4 regions of the Pseudomonas sp. PA-7-1E genome follow, and region 3 is predicted to be linked to each of the others. Evidence: predicted binding sites of a transcription regulator. Region 3 holds the regulator's gene; each other region holds the start of a gene.

Region 1 (4,076 bases), on a different contig from region 3:
CGCCTGGGTCCAAGGGCAGCACCTTTCCCGGCGCGAACGCGGCCAAACGCTTGCGGCTGATCAATCGCTCCTGCAGCAGTATTTCCAGGTGCATGGACAAATGCCTTTTCAGGGGGAAAACTCGCGCTCCGTCCGTAGGAACGCACGTTGCACACGCTCATATTGCGCGGCGGTCAACTGAGGTGGCCCGGCCTGCGGGTCGCCACCACCGGCATGCGCCTGCCCTGGCAAGGTTTCACTCAGCACCTGGGCCACATCCAGCTCGGCCAGCAGTTTCTCGATAACTTTCACCTGGGCAGGCGAGCCCTTGATCAACACACTGTTGGTATCCGGATAGGCCAGCAACGCAAGGCGGCCGTCGGCCAACCGGACCCTCTGCGCCAGGGATAGCCGGGCATGGATCATCGAGAGCATGCCTGGTACCAGGCCCCTGTTGGTACCCACGCCGTGCGGGTGATCTTCCACCGGGAAATTGACCACTTGCACCACGCCAAATGCAGGCGGGCGCTCTGGCAACTTGCGAGGGGGTCGATCCATCAGTTGCGTCAGCCGCAATATATGATCGACATAGCTGGGAGGCCCGGACACGTAGAACATGCGAGCCCCGTTTGGGCGCAGCGGATAACGCGGCTCATCCAGCCCTGCACGCCGCATGATGCCACGCAGCCTGTCGACACTAATATGTTGCAGCGCCACCGCCGAGCTTCTCGCTTCGTCGGCAGCGTAGACGTGCAACACTTGGCCATCGCTGTGCCAGATCAAGCCTTCGCGCGCGGCGAGCGTTTCAATGACCTGTTGCGGCGCCGCAAAATCGAACGCTCCGCTCACCTGCCTACTAGCCACGGCACGGCTGGTCACCACGGGCAGGCCCAATGACACAGACAACGCAGCAAAGAAAGCCGGCAGCCCCTCATCCTGTGCCTGGTACACCTCGCCACAGGCCGTGCGACTGCCCAGCAACAGCGCGGCGCACAGCAGCACGCTGTACAGCCAGCGGCAATTGAGGGTTGCGAGGAAATCAGCGTGCACCGTGGGAATGCCTGGCGGTCTGGCCTGAGGAAGCGGCCATACTGCGAGGCGCACGAGGTTCAATCATGATGGAAAGTTGACGGCCAGTTGCACCGGCCCACCCATGGCATGTGCCTTGCTATGCACTCTGTATCAGGCTCGCACCAACGGCGGTACGGGCCTACGGACAGAGGCGTCGTTTCCCTGCAATGGCCTGTAACGCCAGCCTGGGAAACGGCGCTTTTTTTTCAGAAAAGGCAGGTATTGATGAACGATCCGCTGGCTTGGGTACACGGCAGCGATGCCCCGGAAAAGAGCAGCCTGGACCTTGGGTTCATGGCCCTGACCGATTGCGCCTCGTTGGTGGTCGCCGCCACCCAGGGCTTCGCCCAACCTTACGGCCTCACACTCAACCTCAAGCGCCAGGCGTCCTGGGCCAACCTGCGCGATAAGCTGGTCAGCGGTGAACTCGACGCCGCCCACAGTCTCTACGGGCTGATCTATGCCGTACACCTGGGCATCGGCGGCGTCGCCGCCAGCCCCATGGCAGTGCTGATGGGGCTGAACCAGAATGGCCAGGGCATCAACCTGTCCCACGGCCTGCAACAGCAAGGCGTGATCACTCCTGAGGCGTTGAAAGGCCATGTGCACCAAAGCCGGACAAAACTGACCTTCGCTCAGACGTTTCCCACCGGCACCCATGCCATGTGGTTGTACTACTGGCTGGCGAGCCAAGGCATTCATCCATTGCAGGATGTGAACAGTGTGGTGGTGCCGCCGCCGCAAATGGTGGCGCACCTGCAAGCCGGACGCATCGACGGACTTTGCGTGGGTGAACCCTGGTGCGCCAGCGCAGTGCAACAAAACCAGGGCTTTACCCTGGCGACCAGCCAGGCAATCTGGCCGGACCACCCGGAAAAAGTCCTGGGCTGCACCCAAGCCTTCGCTGACGCGTACCCCAATACCGCACGCGTACTGGTCATGGCGATCCTCGAGGCCAGCCGGTTTATCGAGCAGAGCCGTGAAAACCGCCGCTCTACCGCCCAGTTGCTCAGTGCCAGTGAATACCTCGACGCACCTGTGGCCTGCATCGAACCGCGCCTGCTGGGGCACTATGACGATGGCCTGGGCAACCACTGGCAGGATCCCCATGCACTGCGCTTTTTCGCCGACGGCGAGGTGAACCTGCCTTACCTCAGCGATGGCATGTGGTTCATGACCCAGTTCCGGCGCTGGGGCTTGCTGCGGGAAGACCCTGACTACCTGGGCGTTGCCCGGCAAGTTCAGCAATTGGCACTGTATCGCCAGGCTGCCGAGGCGCTGGGCATTAACGCAGGCGACTCGGACATGCGCCGCAGCCAGTTGCTCGACGGCAAGACCTGGGACGGCAGCGACCCCGCTGGCTACGCCCGCAGCTTCCACCTGCATGCCCTGGCCGATGATGCCAATCGCCAAGCGCTGCGCTGACAGGAGCCCGACGATGCTGCGAATCCTGTTGATCAACGACACCCCGCGCAAGGTCGGGCGCCTCAAGGCCGCATTGACCGAGGCCGGCTTCGAGGTGATCGATGAGTCCGGCTTGACCATCGACCTGCCCGCACGCGTCGAAACAGTGCGTCCTGATGTGATCCTGATCGATACCGAGTCACCCGGGCGCGATGTGATGGAGCAAGTGGTGCTGGTCAGCCGCGATCAGCCACGGCCCATCGTGATGTTCACCGACGAGCACGACCCTAATGTGATGCGCCAGGCCATCAAGTCCGGCGTCAGTGCCTATATCGTCGAAGGCATCCAGGCCCAGCGCCTGCAACCGATCCTCGATGTGGCCATGGCGCGCTTCGAGAGTGACCAGGCCCTGCGCGCCCAGCTCCATGCCCGCGACCAGCAACTGGCCGAGCGCAAGCGCATCGAGTTGGCCAAGGGCCTGCTGATGAAGATGAAGAGCTGCAACGAGGAAGAGGCCTACACCCTGATGCGCCGCCAGGCCATGAGCCGTCAACAGAAACTGATCCAGGTGGCGGAGCAGATTATTGCCATGAGCGAGTTGCTCGGCTGATCTGGCTCAGCTCTTGCTAAAGAATTATCACAGGTAGCCAACGGCGGTTGCCCCTTCACGACAAAGACGTCGCCCACCCGGTTTGCCCTCGCGAACCCGGTGGCGGCGTTTTTTCGTTTCTAGACCCCCAACCGTTGAGGTGCGTGATGAAATCAAGCTTCTGGAAATCCGGGCACACCCCGACCCTGTTTGCCGCGTTCCTGTATTTCGACCTGAGCTTCATGGTCTGGTACCTGCTGGGCCCCCTGGCGGTGCAGATTGCCGCTGATTTGCACCTGACCACCCAACAGCGCGGCCTGGTGGTGGCCACCCCAATCCTGGCGGGCGCGGTACTGCGCTTCTTGATGGGGATGCTGGCCGACAAGCTGTCGCCCAAGACCGCCGGGCTGATTGGCCAGGTGATTGTGATCGTGGCGCTGTTCTGCGCCTGGAAACTGGGGATCCACAGCTACGAACAAGCGCTGCTGCTGGGCATGTTCCTGGGCATGGCCGGTGCGTCCTTCGCGGTCGCCCTGCCTTTGGCGTCACAGTGGTACCCCGCGGAGCACCAGGGCAAGGCGATGGGCATCGCCGGCGCCGGTAACTCCGGCACCGTGTTTGCGGCGTTGCTGGCGCCCGTGCTGGCGGCCGCCTTTGGTTGGAGCAATGTATTCGGCTTTGCGCTGATCCCACTGGTGCTGACCCTGATCGTATTCGCCTGGCTTGCGCGCAATGCGCCTGAACGGCCGAAAGCCAAATCCATGGCCGACTACTTCAAGGCCCTGGGCGACCGCGACAGCTGGTGGTTCATGTTTTTCTACAGCGTGACCTTCGGCGGGTTTATCGGCCTGGCCAGCGCCCTGCCCGGCTACTTCAACGACCAGTACGGCCTGAGCCCGGTGACCGCCGGCTATTACACCGCCGCCTGTGTGTTCGGCGGCAGCCTGATGCGCCCATTGGGTGGCGCCCTGGCAGACCGGTTCGGCGGGATCAAGACCCTGCTCGGCATGTACAGCGTGGCGGTGATCTGCAT
Region 2 (4,076 bases), on a different contig from region 3:
ACAATCGGAACTTCAACAATAAGGAATACAACGATGGGTTCGCTGAAACGAGTGGCTGTGCTGTGCGGTTTTACGCTGTTGTTTGCGGCCACTGCCCAGGCTGAGGATTGGCAAGTCGCCAAGGACGAAGACGGTATCAAGGTGTCCCTGAGCGAGATTGCCGGTTCCAAGTACAAGGCCTATCGCGGCGTGACCGTGATCAAGGCGCCTTTGGCCAAGGTCCAGGCGCTGCAGGAAGATGTGGTCGGTGCTTGCGCCTGGATCCATGAATGCAAATCCCAGAAACTCGTCGACAAGAAAGGCGACGAGGCCTGGACCTACACCCAGTTCAAGGCCCCATTCCCCGTGACGGACCGCGATTCTTACATCCACGTCACCACCACCAAAGCCGCTGACGGTACCGTCACGCGCAAACTGGAAGGTGTGCCGACCTACAAGCCCGAAGCAAAAGGCTACGTGCGGGTCGCCCAGGTGGAGGGTTTCTGGAAACTGGTGCCAAAGGGCGATAACCAGACCGAAGTCACCTACCAGGTACACACCGAGCCAGGTGGCAGCGTACCTTCGTGGCTGGCCAACAAGTTTGTGGTGGACGCGCCGTTCAACACCTTGAAAGCCTTGAAAGAACACGCTGAAAAATAAGTGCAGTTGATCCGGTGCCTCCGGGCTTGAGCGGAACGTTTTGCGCGCCGCCAAGGTCCAGATACTTGTAAGCCCACCTATGGGTTTTATCGAGGAGGCATCGATGCAAACGTGGCAAATTACCTTCGTTGATGATCACGGTGAAACGTCCGTGCAGCAGTTCACCTGCGAACAAAAGCCCAGCCTCGAAGATGCTGCGCATATGATTCGTGCGAAGCTGGTGCCGATTGCTGCCAAACTCGATCTCAATGACCTGGAAGGCCGTAAACCCGAGCCGACGGTCAAGATTCTCAAAGACCAGAACAGTATCCAGATTCTCGATATTTCTCCCTCCGTCTAAACATTTTTCACGCGCCACACGAGCGCCTCTGGTGGCGGTGACAGCTTCACGCTACTCTGCAATCGAGATCAGCGAATGAATCGCTAAGGTCTGGTCTTGTCAGCTACATGCTTGTTTTCCTGCGGTGTTGTTATGCCGTGGTGCCCGCGCCAGCAGGGCGCGGGGCTTCAGGAAGCACGGAAAGTCTATCCATCGGTGTGAGGAGGACGTTTCATGAGCACAGCCTATCAAGAAGACATCAGCACCAACGTACTGCGCCGCATGAAAGAAGGCGGCTTTGATTTCTCGCGCTTTCACCCCATCGAGTTCTACGCCATTTTCCCGGATGAGGAACGGGCGCGCAGGGCTGCGGGTCGATTTCGTGGGGAGTCCCTCAACGCCCAGGTCAGCGCGCGCGACGATGGCGCCTGGTACCTGGAACTGAGCAAAATCATGTTCGCAACCTACGACGGCATAGGAGACTTCGAGCAAGACTTTGAAGCGGTGGTCGAGCCCCTGGGAGGGATCATCGAAGGATGGGGCGTCAAGCAGGAGGTGCGTGGGTTACCCATGTAGTTGGTATTTATGAGCAGCACAGCGTGTCGGCTGACCTTTGGGTCGGCCGATTTTGTTTGGGCTACCGTCGCAACGGAAACTGCCGTTTCAGGCGCAAAAAAAAGCCACCCGGATGGGGTGGCGGAAAGGGAAGACCGAGGAGTCATCAGTACACGAGTCAATACGTTACTGAATGTGCAAAGGGTTTGGCTGTAGGACACGTCCTGTTCAACCGATGTGGGCGATTATCCGCATGTGCAGGCGGGCAGTGAAATCAACTCTGACTATGCTGTTGATAGCCAAACACCGCATTGCAACGGAGCGTACGGCGTGGCCCAGGCAATTGCGCGCACCAGGACGGTGCGGCAAATCCCCTCGGATTATGCAACTGTTTGATTATCAAGTGTTTATGCCGCTGGCACGGGCCTTGCGAAGGTTCTTGCGTCCGGGTGACAAGGAGTACGGCATGATCCGCACTTATTACGATGAAATGTACGATGGGGCAGGGCAGGTTCGCCCCCATTATCGCGAGTTCGCCCGTTGGTTGGCCGACACCCCTGCCGAACTGCTGGCCCAGCGCAGGCGTGAAGCCGATTTGCTGTTCCACCGCGCCGGCATCACCTTCACCCTCTACGGGGACGAACAAGGCACCGAGCGCCTGATCCCCTTCGATACCATCCCCCGCAGCATTCCGGCGAGTGAATGGCGGGTTGTCGAACGCGGTTGCATCCAGCGGGTCAAGGCGCTGAACCTGTTCCTCACCGACCTGTACCACGACCAACGCATCATCAAGGCCGGCATCATCCCCGCCGAGCAGGTATTGGCCAACGAGCAATACCAACTGGCAATGCGGGGCCTGGACTTGCACCGCGATATCTATTCGCACATCTCCGGGGTGGACCTCGTACGCGATGGCGACGGCACGTACTACGTGCTCGAAGACAACCTGCGCACGCCCAGCGGTGTCAGCTACATGCTCGAAGACCGCAAGATGATGATGCGTCTGTTCCCCGAGTTGTTCGCGGCCCAGCGCATCGCGCCCATCGACCATTACCCCAACCTGCTGCTCGACACCCTCAAAAGCGCCAGCCCCCTGGATAACCCCAGTGTGGTGGTACTGACGCCCGGGCGTTTCAATAGCGCGTTCTTCGAACATGCCTTCCTGGCTCGGGAAATGGGTGTGGAGTTGGTGGAAGGCGCGGATTTGTTCGTGCGCGATGACCGTGTGTTCATGCGCACCACCGATGGGCCCAAGGCTGTCGATGTGATCTACCGTCGCCTCGATGATGCATTTCTAGATCCCTTGGCATTCAACCCCGACTCGATGCTCGGTGTACCCGGCCTGCTCGCCGCCTACCGGTGCGGCAATGTGGTGCTGGCCAACGCCATTGGCACCGGAGTCGCGGACGACAAATCGGTTTACCCGTTCGTCACCGAGATGATCCGCTTCTACCTCGATGAAGAGCCGATCCTGCAGAACGTTCCGACTTTTCAATGCCGTAAGCCTGACGAGTTGTCCCACGTGCTGGCCAACCTGCCCGACCTGGTGGTCAAGGAAACCCAGGGCTCCGGTGGTTACGGCATGCTGGTTGGCCCGGCGTCTACGACCGCAGAAATCGAAGCGTTCCGGGCGCGTATCAAGGCCAAGCCACACGCCTATATCGCGCAGCCGACCCTGTGCTTGTCCACCTGCCCGACCTTTGTCGAAAACGGCATCGCCCCGCGCCATATCGACCTGCGCCCCTTCGTGTTGTCCGGCAAGGACACCCGCGTGGTGCCGGGTGGCCTGACCCGTGTGGCGCTGCGCGAAGGCTCGCTGGTGGTCAACTCGTCCCAGGGCGGCGGAACCAAAGACACCTGGGTGGTCGAGGACTGATGCCATGTTGAGTAGAACTGCCTCGGATTTGTACTGGATGTCACGTTACCTGGAGCGTGCCGAAAACCTCGCACGCATGCTCGATGTCAGCTATTCGCTGTCGCTGATGCCCCAGGACGGGCGCGGCGATGGCCTGCACGAATTGGCCATGCCGCTGTTGATCACCGGCACTCTGGACGATTACCACGAGCGCCATGGCCCATTGCACGCTGAACGCTTGCTGCACTTTTTTGCCTTGGACGCGGCCAACCCGGCGAGCATCTACAGCTGTCTGGGTGCGGCGCGGGCCAGCGCCCATGCGGTACGTGGGCGGATCACCGCCGACATGTGGGAAAACATCAACGCCACCTGGCTGGACATTCGCGATATCGCCCAGCAGGGGCTCAGCCATTACGGCATGAGCCGGTTTTGTGAGTGGGTCAAGGAGCGTTCCCATCTGTTTCGGGGCGCCACGTACGGCACCATCATGCGCAACGATGCCTTCCGCTTTATCCGCCTGGGCACTTTTATTGAGCGTGCCGATAACACCCTGCGCCTGCTGGATGCCCGCTACGAAATGGCCGGCGAACAGGCGGCGGCGGTCAGCGATGGTACGGCTCACGCGTATTACCAATGGAGTGCGTTGCTGCGCGCTCTGTCGTCGTTCGAGGCGTACACCGAGATTTATCGCGATGCGCCGGGCGCTCG
Region 3 (4,076 bases):
CCTTGCATCAGGTGCAGATTCTTTTCCTTATGCTTTATGAGTTGGCGGTCGAGCTTGTCGTAGAGGGAGTCAATGGCCGCGTACATATCTTCATGTTCCGCATTGGCGACGAGCTTGGCATTCGGTACGTGCAGGGTGGCCTCGATTTTCTGCTTGAGCTTATCGACCTCCATGATGACCTGCACGTTGGTGATCTTGTCAAAATGCCCCGCAAGCTTGTTCAGTTTGCTCTCGGTGTATTCACGCAGGGGCTTGGTGACTTCCAGCTGGTGTCCACTGATGTTGACTTGCATACAGCTTCTCCTTCGTTGCCAGTGCATAAAGCGGTGGGCAGGAATACCCACCACTGGAACGCTGTGGCCCGCCCGTCACATCAACCGCTTACGCTCGCTGGAAGGCGCGATCCCTAGGGACTCGCGGTACTTGGCGACGGTTCGACGGGCGACCTGAATGCCTTGTGCCTCCAGTAAACCAGCGATCTTGCTGTCACTCAACGGCTTTTTCTGATTTTCAGCGGCAACCAGTTTTTTGATGATCGCACGGATCGCCGTGGACGAGCATTCACCGCCTTCAGAGGTGCTGACGTGGCTGGAGAAAAAGTATTTCAGCTCATAAATACCCCGTGGGGTATGCATGAATTTCTGCGTGGTAACCCGGGAAATCGTCGATTCATGCATGCCGACGGCTTCGGCGATGTCGTGCAGCACGAGAGGCTTCATGGCCTCGTCGCCGTACTCCAGGAAACCGCGCTGGTGTTCGACGATCTGGGTTGCGACTTTCATCAGGGTTTCGTTGCGGCTTTGCAGGCTCTTGATGAACCACCGCGCTTCCTGCAACTGGTTGCGCATGAAGGTGTTATCGGCGCTGGTGTCGGCGCGGCGCACAAAACCTGCGTATTGCGGGTTGACCCGCAGGCGCGGTACTGACTCCTGGTTCAGCTCCACCAGCCAGCGTTCGTTGTCCTTGCGCACAATGACGTCGGGCACCACATATTCGGCTTCGCTGGACTCGATCTGCGAGCCTGGACGCGGGTTGAGGCTTTGCACCAGTTCGATGACCTGGCGCAAGTCATCTTCCTTGAGCTTCATACGGCGCATCAGTTGGCTGTAGTCGCGACTGCCCAGCAGGTCGATGTAGTCACTGACCAAGCGTTGCGCTTCCGTGAGCCATGGCGTCTTGGCCGGTAATTGGCGCAGTTGCAGTAACAGGCACTCGCTGAGTGTGCGTGCGCCGATGCCTGCGGGCTCGAATTGCTGGATGCGGTGCAGGACGGCTTCGATTTCGTCCAGTTCGATATCCAGTTCCGGGTCGAAGGCCTCGAGGATCTCGTCGAGGGTTTCGTCCAGGTAACCCTGATTATTGATGCAATCGATCAGGGTTACCGCGATCAGGCGATCGGTATCGGACATCGGCGCCAGGTTCAGTTGCCACAGCAAGTGGCTCTGAAGGCTCTCGCCCGCCGACGTGCGGGTAGTGAAATCCCACTCGTCATCATCGCTGCTTGGCAGGCTGCTGGCGCTGGTCTGGTAGACGTCTTCCCAGGCGGTGTCCACGGGAAGCTCGTTGGGAATGCGTTCGTTCCAGTCGCCTTCCTCCAGGTTGTCCACCGTCGGGGCGGTTTCCTGATAGGAGGGTTCCTGCACGTCGGAATTGGGTTTTTGCTCGATGTTATCGGCCAGAGGATCTGCGTTATCGAAGTCGTCGCCTTCTTCCTGGCGTTCGAGCATCGGATTGGACTCCAGGGCCTCCTGGATCTCCTGTTGCAGGTCCAGGGTCGACAATTGGAGCAGGCGGATGGCCTGTTGCAGCTGCGGTGTCATCGTCAGCTGCTGGCCCATTCTCAGGACTAGCGATGGTTTCATGGCAGGGGCTTAACACCTTATTCGCCGGCGCAATGCGCCATCCACGACAGGGCGCGTGAGCGCCAAACATAAGCAAATTATATGCCTGATCTCGGGGCCTTTGCCTAGAGCGCGGTAACAATAAAAAAACCGAGGTTTCCATTGACTCCCGCACGCTCCAGGTAAGAGCGCGATACCCCTGTGTTTACAGGCGGAACTCGTGACCCAGGTACACTTCCTTCACCAGCTCGTTGGCCAGGATGGTTTCGGCATCGCCTTCGGCAATCAGCTGACCATCGTTGACGATATACGCGGTTTCGCAGATATCGAGGGTTTCGCGCACGTTGTGATCGGTGATCAGCACGCCAATGCCCTTGGCCTTGAGGTGATGGATGATCTGCTTGATGTCGCCCACCGAAATCGGGTCGACGCCGGCAAAGGGTTCATCCAGCAGGATGAATTTCGGCGCGGTCGCCAGGGCGCGGGCGATTTCCACGCGACGACGTTCACCACCGGACAAGCTCATGCCGAGGTTGTCGCGAATATGGTTGATGTGGAATTCCTGCAGCAGGCTTTCCAGCTCCTGGCGGCGGCCATCGCGATCGAGTTCCTTGCGGGTCTCGAGGATCGCCATGATGTTGTCGGCTACCGACAGTTTACGGAAGATCGACGCCTCCTGCGGAAGATAGCCGATACCTGCCCGTGCACGACCGTGCATGGGTTGGTGGCTGACGTCCAGGTCGTCGATCAATACGCGACCCTGGTCCGCCTGGACCAGCCCGACGATCATATAGAAGCAGGTGGTTTTGCCGGCACCGTTAGGGCCGAGCAGGCCGACGATCTGGCCGCTGTCGATCGACAGGCTGACGTCGCGTACCACCTGGCGGCTTTTATAGGCCTTGGCCAGATGCTGGGCTTTCAGGGTTGCCATTACTCGGCCTTCTTCTTCGGCTGGATAACCATGTCGATGCGTGGGCGGGGTGCGGTGACCTTGTTGCCGTTGGCGCGACCGGCGTTAGCGATCTGCTTCACGGTGTCATAGGTGATTTTTTCACCTTCCGTGGAGTTGCCGTCCGGGCTCAGCACCTTGGCCTGATCAATCAGTACGATGCGGTTCTGCTGGGCGTGATACTGGATAGTCTTGCCGTAGCCTTTCATGGGGCCTGTATCGGTAGCGGACTGCTTCTGCTCGAAATAAGCCAGGTTGCCGACCGAAGTCACCACATCGATATCGCCGGTCTTAGTACGAGTCAGGGTCACCGTGTTGCCGGTAATCTTCATCGAGCCTTGGGTGATGATCACGCCGCCGGTGTAGGTGGCGACACCTTGCTTGTCATCGAGCTGCGCATCGTCAGCCGAGATGTGGATCGGTTGCTGGCTATCGTTCGGCAGAGCCCAGGCGCTCACGCTTCCCAGTGCTGCGCCCAGACCGAGCAAAATAGGGAGAGTTTTAACGAGCCTCATACTGTCCTCTTACGTTCGATAGCAGGTGTATCCTGCTTTCTTTCAAATACGCTTTCATTCCCTTGCCAGTCGATACACCGCCAGCGCCGTCGATTCTAACGTCTTGCTCGGTCTGCGCATATTGCTTCTGTGGGAATACGGTCATGCGACTGCTGGTAATGATGGTGTCGCGGTTCTGCGCGTCTGTACGTGCGACGCGAACCGAGTCGATCAGTTCAACTTCGGTGCCGTCAGGGTTGACTTCGCCACGCTTGCTGGTCACGTGCCAGGGAAATTCGGTGCCGCGATACAGGTTCAGGTCCGGATTCGTCAGCAGGCTGACTTCGGAAGCCTTCAAGTGCTCGACCTTGTCCGATGTCATCTCATACTGCACCTTGCCGTCGGGCAGATACTGAATGCTGTAGGCATTGGTGGCGTAATAGTCGATAAGGCCTTCGTCAACCTGTGCAACAGGCTTGTCGAGAAAGCGCTCCGGGCTGATATTCCAGTAGCCCACCGCCAGGAGCAGCGCGGCGCTGACCCCGAATAACAGGAAGTTGCGAATCTTTTTACTCAGCATATAACGCTCTATAGGTAGGCGGCGTGGGCCGCTTCAAGACTGCCTTGGGCACGCAGGATCAACTCGCAGAACTCGCGGGCGGCACCCTCGCCGCCACGGGCGGTGGTGATGCCATGGGCGTGTTCGCGGACAAACGCCGCGGCATTTGCGACGGCCATGCCCAGGCCCACCCGGCGAATCACCGGCAGGTCTGGCAGGTCGTCGCCCAGATA
Region 4 (4,076 bases), on a different contig from region 3:
ATACAACAGGTACTGACGGCTGTTATCCAGTTCCTTGAAACGCGCGTTCAGTGCGTAGAACGGCAGCGTTTGCACGTCGATGCCAGCGATTTCCAGCGGCTCGTCTTCGGCGGCATCCGGATGACGGATGTCGACGACGATCTGGCCCGCCAGGGCTTCGCTGACTTCTTCGATCTGCACATCCTGGCCCAATTCGTCGATCACTCGATCGATTGGCACCAGCTTGGCGTTCTCGAGCGCACGCTCCAGAATCGCCATGTCGAATTCTTTCTCTTCATGCTCCACGCGGTGACGCTTGGCGTGGGTCTTGGGGTTCACCGAAATGACCCCGCAGTATTCAGGCATATGCTTGGCAAAGTCGGCGGTGCCGATTTGCTCTGCCAGGTCGATGATGTCCTGCTTGTGGCTGGCGATCAGCGGGCGTAGCACCAGCTTCTCGGTCACGCAGTCAATGATCGACAGGTTAGGCAGCGTCTGGCTGGAAACCTGGGAAATCGCTTCGCCGGTCACCAGGGCGTCGATCTGCAATTGATCGGCGATTCGGGACGCAGCGCGCAACATCATACGCTTCAATACTACGCCCATATGACTGTTATCGACTTTGCCGAGAATTTCGCCCAGCACTTCCTCGAACGGTACGCTTACAAATAGCACGCGTTGGGAGCTGCCGTATTTCTTCCAGATAAAGTGCGCAACTTCCATCACGCCCAATTCATGTGCACGCCCGCCCAGGTTGAAGAAGCAGAAGTGGCTCATCAGGCCGCGACGCATGATCTGGTAGGCCGCAACCGTGGAATCGAAACCGCCGGACATCAATACCAGGGTCTGTTCCAGGGCACCCAGCGGGTAGCCGCCGATGCTGTTGTGCTGGCTGTGGATCACGAACAACCGTTGGTCGCGAATTTCCATGCGCACTTCAATTTGTGGCGCTTTCAGGGAAATTCCAGCGGCACCGCACTCGCGACGCAGCTTGCTGCCGACGTATTTCTCGACGTCCATGGAGCTGAACGGATGCTTGCCGGCACGCTTGCAGCGCACCGAAAAAATCTTGCCTTCAAGCGCACTACCGTAGTGCTGCTTGCACTTTTCGGTGATGTCGTCGAAGTCGCCCAGCGGGTACTCATCCACCTGCAGGAAATGCGCGATGCCCGGCATGCAGCTCAGGCGCTCGGTCATGTCCTTCAAGGCTTTGGCGTCGGTAATGCGGGTTTCCAGCTCGAGGTTGTCCCACACGCCGTTCACCACCACAGCCGGGTCCAGGTCACGGAGCACGGCACGGATGTTCTTGGCCAACTGACGGATGAAACGCGTCCGTACCGGTCGGCTTTTGATGGTGATCTCGGGGAAGACTTTAACGATTAATTTCATGGAAACAGCGCGCGCCGGGCCTGCTGAAAAAGGGGGGCGCGGATTATAGCGGAAATCGCTCAAGGTTTAACCAGTTAATATGCATTGCATACGCAATGCACCAAAACGGGTCATTTACACAAATAAACGCTACATTGCAGTGCGCGATTTATGCCGTTTTTGCCGATTGCACCGTTATAGGGGCCATTTTGAGGCAAAACGGCCATGTTGGCGCACTGGCATGCAATTTGCTCTCTTGTGAGGCAGGTTGCCTTGGCGGAGTATCCGCGCCGGCATCACCCAAATTCTAAGGGCTAACTCCACTACCCAAGCCCGAAGCCACCCGGAGGACACCATGTCGAAGTCGGTTCAACTCATCAAAGATCATGACGTTAAATGGATTGATCTGCGCTTCACGGACACAAAAGGCACTCAGCACCACGTGACCATGCCGGCTCGCGATGCGCTGGAAGATGACTTCTTCGAAGTCGGCAAGATGTTCGACGGTTCCTCCATCGCCGGCTGGAAAGGCATCGAAGCCTCCGACATGATCCTGCTGCCAGACGACAGCACCGCCGTACTCGACCCGTTCACCGAAGAGCCGACCCTGATCCTGGTGTGCGACATCATCGAACCTTCGACCATGCAAGGCTATGACCGCGACCCACGCGCCATCGCCCACCGTGCCGAGGAATACCTGAAGTCCACCGGTATCGGCGACACCGCATTCTTCGGCCCTGAGCCAGAGTTCTTCATCTTCGACTCGGTGAAGTTCAAGTCCGACATCTCCGGCTCCATGTTCAAGATTTTCTCCGAGCAAGGCTCGTGGATGTCCGACCAGGACGTGGAAGGCGGCAACAAAGGCCACCGTCCAGGCGTGAAAGGCGGTTACTTCCCAGTACCACCGTTCGACTTCGACCATGAAATCCGTACTTCCATGTGCAACGCACTGGAAGAAATGGGCCAGACCGTTGAAGTTCACCACCACGAAGTGGCGACTGCCGGCCAGAACGAAATCGGCGTGAAATTCAACACGCTGGTGAAGAAGGCTGACGAAGTTCAAACCCTGAAATACTGCGTGCACAACGTTGCCGATGCCTATGGCCGCACCGCTACCTTCATGCCTAAGCCGCTGTACGGCGATAACGGCTCGGGCATGCACGTTCACGTATCGATTTCCAAAGACGGCAAGAACACCTTCGCCGGCGAAGGCTATGCCGGCCTGTCCGACACCGCTCTGTACTTCATCGGCGGCATCATCAAGCACGGCAAGGCCCTGAACGGCTTCACCAACCCGTCGACCAACTCCTACAAGCGTCTGGTCCCAGGTTTTGAAGCGCCGGTGATGCTGGCCTACTCGGCACGCAACCGCTCCGCCTCGATCCGTATTCCTTACGTCAACAGCCCTAAAGGCCGTCGTATCGAAGCGCGCTTCCCAGACCCGGCTGCCAACCCTTACCTGGCCTTCGCCGCCCTGATGATGGCCGGCCTGGACGGTATCCAGAACAAGATCCACCCTGGCGACGCCGCCGACAAAAACTTGTACGACCTGCCGCCTGAAGAGGCCAAAGAGATCCCACAAGTGTGCGGCAGCCTGAAAGAAGCCCTGGAAGAGCTGGACAAGGGCCGTGCGTTCCTGACCAAAGGCGGCGTTTTCAGCGACGACTTCATCGACGCTTACATCGCCCTGAAAAGCGAAGAAGAAATCAAAGTGCGCACCTTCGTACACCCACTGGAATACGAGCTGTACTACAGCTGCTGATCCGGTAGCGCTGCTTGAGGTAGCGTGATGAGAAAGACCTCCTTCGGGAGGTCTTTTTTTTGCCTGGGCGTTACGCTACGCCAGCTCTGCAAACCCAATCAAAGTGTGGGAGCTGGCTTGCCTGCGATAGCGCACTGCCGGCCACCTGCTGTATCACTGACACACCGCCATCGCGGGCAAGCCCGCTCCCACAGGAGATCACCTTTGAGATATCGACTTGTATTTGCCCTGCTGTTCATCAGTGCCAGTGCGAGCGCTGCGCCGCCTACGCTCGAACCCTTGCTCAACAGCATCGCCGAACGCCTGGAGATTGCCGACCAGGTAGCACTGAGCAAGTGGGACAGCCACAAGCCCGTGGAGGACAAGAAGCGCGAGCAAGAGGTGATCGCCAGCGTCACTGCCCATGCGCCGAGCTACAAGCTGGACCCGGCCGCTGCCGAGCAGTTCTTCGCCGCCCAGATCGAAGCCAACAAACTGGTGCAATACACCCATCTGTCCGATTGGCAGTTCCAGGGCAAAGCGCCCGACGACCCGCGCCCGGACCTGGTCCAGCAGATCCGCCCTCGACTGGACGAGCTGCAAAAAAGGCTGCTGCAGCAGCTGGCCGACTTCACTCCACAGCGCACCGACCCGCAGTGCCCGCAATGGCTGGCCGAGGCCGTGCACGAACCGCTGAATGATCCGCTGCGCCAACTGGCGATGATCCGCGCCACCGCCGAGCTTTGCATCTATAAAGATTAAAAGGACTGCAAATCCAATTAAAAATGTGGGAGCTGGCTTGCCTGCGATAGCGGTGTTGAATGCACCACCGCTATCGCAGGCAAGCCAGCTCCACACTGACTGCGATTCGCCTTAAATCTTCAGTTGCTGAACAACCTTCACAAAACCGCACTATATTGGTGCGATAGCCTGCACCCTTCTCAATTGCCCAGCCCATTTTGGTTCGAAACTTCCCGTTGAGGCTGGC

Evidence for each region. Region 3 encodes sigma-54, which starts transcription at its own class of promoters, with help from an activator protein. Its sites were predicted from a motif close to ANTGGCATNNANNTTGCTNT; they were not measured.
Region 1: the regulator sigma-54 is predicted to act here: its motif matches at 1,132-1,151, upstream of GIW79_RS22405 (CmpA/NrtA family ABC transporter substrate-binding protein).
Region 2: the regulator sigma-54 is predicted to act here: its motif matches at 1,928-1,947, upstream of GIW79_RS23865 (circularly permuted type 2 ATP-grasp protein).
Region 4: the regulator sigma-54 is predicted to act here: its motif matches at 1,583-1,602, upstream of glnA (type I glutamate--ammonia ligase).

Annotation. Positions count from the first base shown of each region.
Region 1 is NZ_WKFA01000045.1:36,888-40,963, reverse strand. Features, by position in the region: gene GIW79_RS22415 (FliM/FliN family flagellar motor switch protein) at 1-94, opposite strand, end outside; gene GIW79_RS22410 (secretin N-terminal domain-containing protein) at 109-1,029, opposite strand; gene GIW79_RS22405 (CmpA/NrtA family ABC transporter substrate-binding protein) at 1,276-2,475, shown strand; gene GIW79_RS22400 (ANTAR domain-containing response regulator) at 2,489-3,064, shown strand; gene GIW79_RS22395 (nitrate/nitrite transporter) at 3,211-4,076, shown strand, end outside.
Region 2 is NZ_WKFA01000052.1:25,017-29,092, reverse strand. Features, by position in the region: gene GIW79_RS23880 (START domain-containing protein) at 34-639, shown strand; gene GIW79_RS23875 (hypothetical protein) at 743-979, shown strand; gene GIW79_RS23870 (ribonuclease E inhibitor RraB) at 1,193-1,534, shown strand; gene GIW79_RS23865 (circularly permuted type 2 ATP-grasp protein) at 1,980-3,389, shown strand; gene GIW79_RS23860 (alpha-E domain-containing protein) at 3,394-4,076, shown strand, end outside.
Region 3 is NZ_WKFA01000002.1:197,877-201,952, forward strand. Features, by position in the region: gene hpf (ribosome hibernation-promoting factor, HPF/YfiA family) at 1-293, opposite strand, end outside; gene GIW79_RS02225 (RNA polymerase factor sigma-54) at 369-1,862, opposite strand; gene lptB (LPS export ABC transporter ATP-binding protein) at 2,047-2,772, opposite strand; gene lptA (lipopolysaccharide transport periplasmic protein LptA) at 2,772-3,305, opposite strand; gene lptC (LPS export ABC transporter periplasmic protein LptC) at 3,292-3,864, opposite strand; gene GIW79_RS02245 (KdsC family phosphatase) at 3,873-4,076, opposite strand, start outside.
Region 4 is NZ_WKFA01000004.1:208,718-212,793, forward strand. Features, by position in the region: gene thiI (tRNA uracil 4-sulfurtransferase ThiI) at 1-1,368, opposite strand, end outside; gene glnA (type I glutamate--ammonia ligase) at 1,703-3,109, shown strand; gene GIW79_RS04540 (chorismate mutase) at 3,314-3,850, shown strand.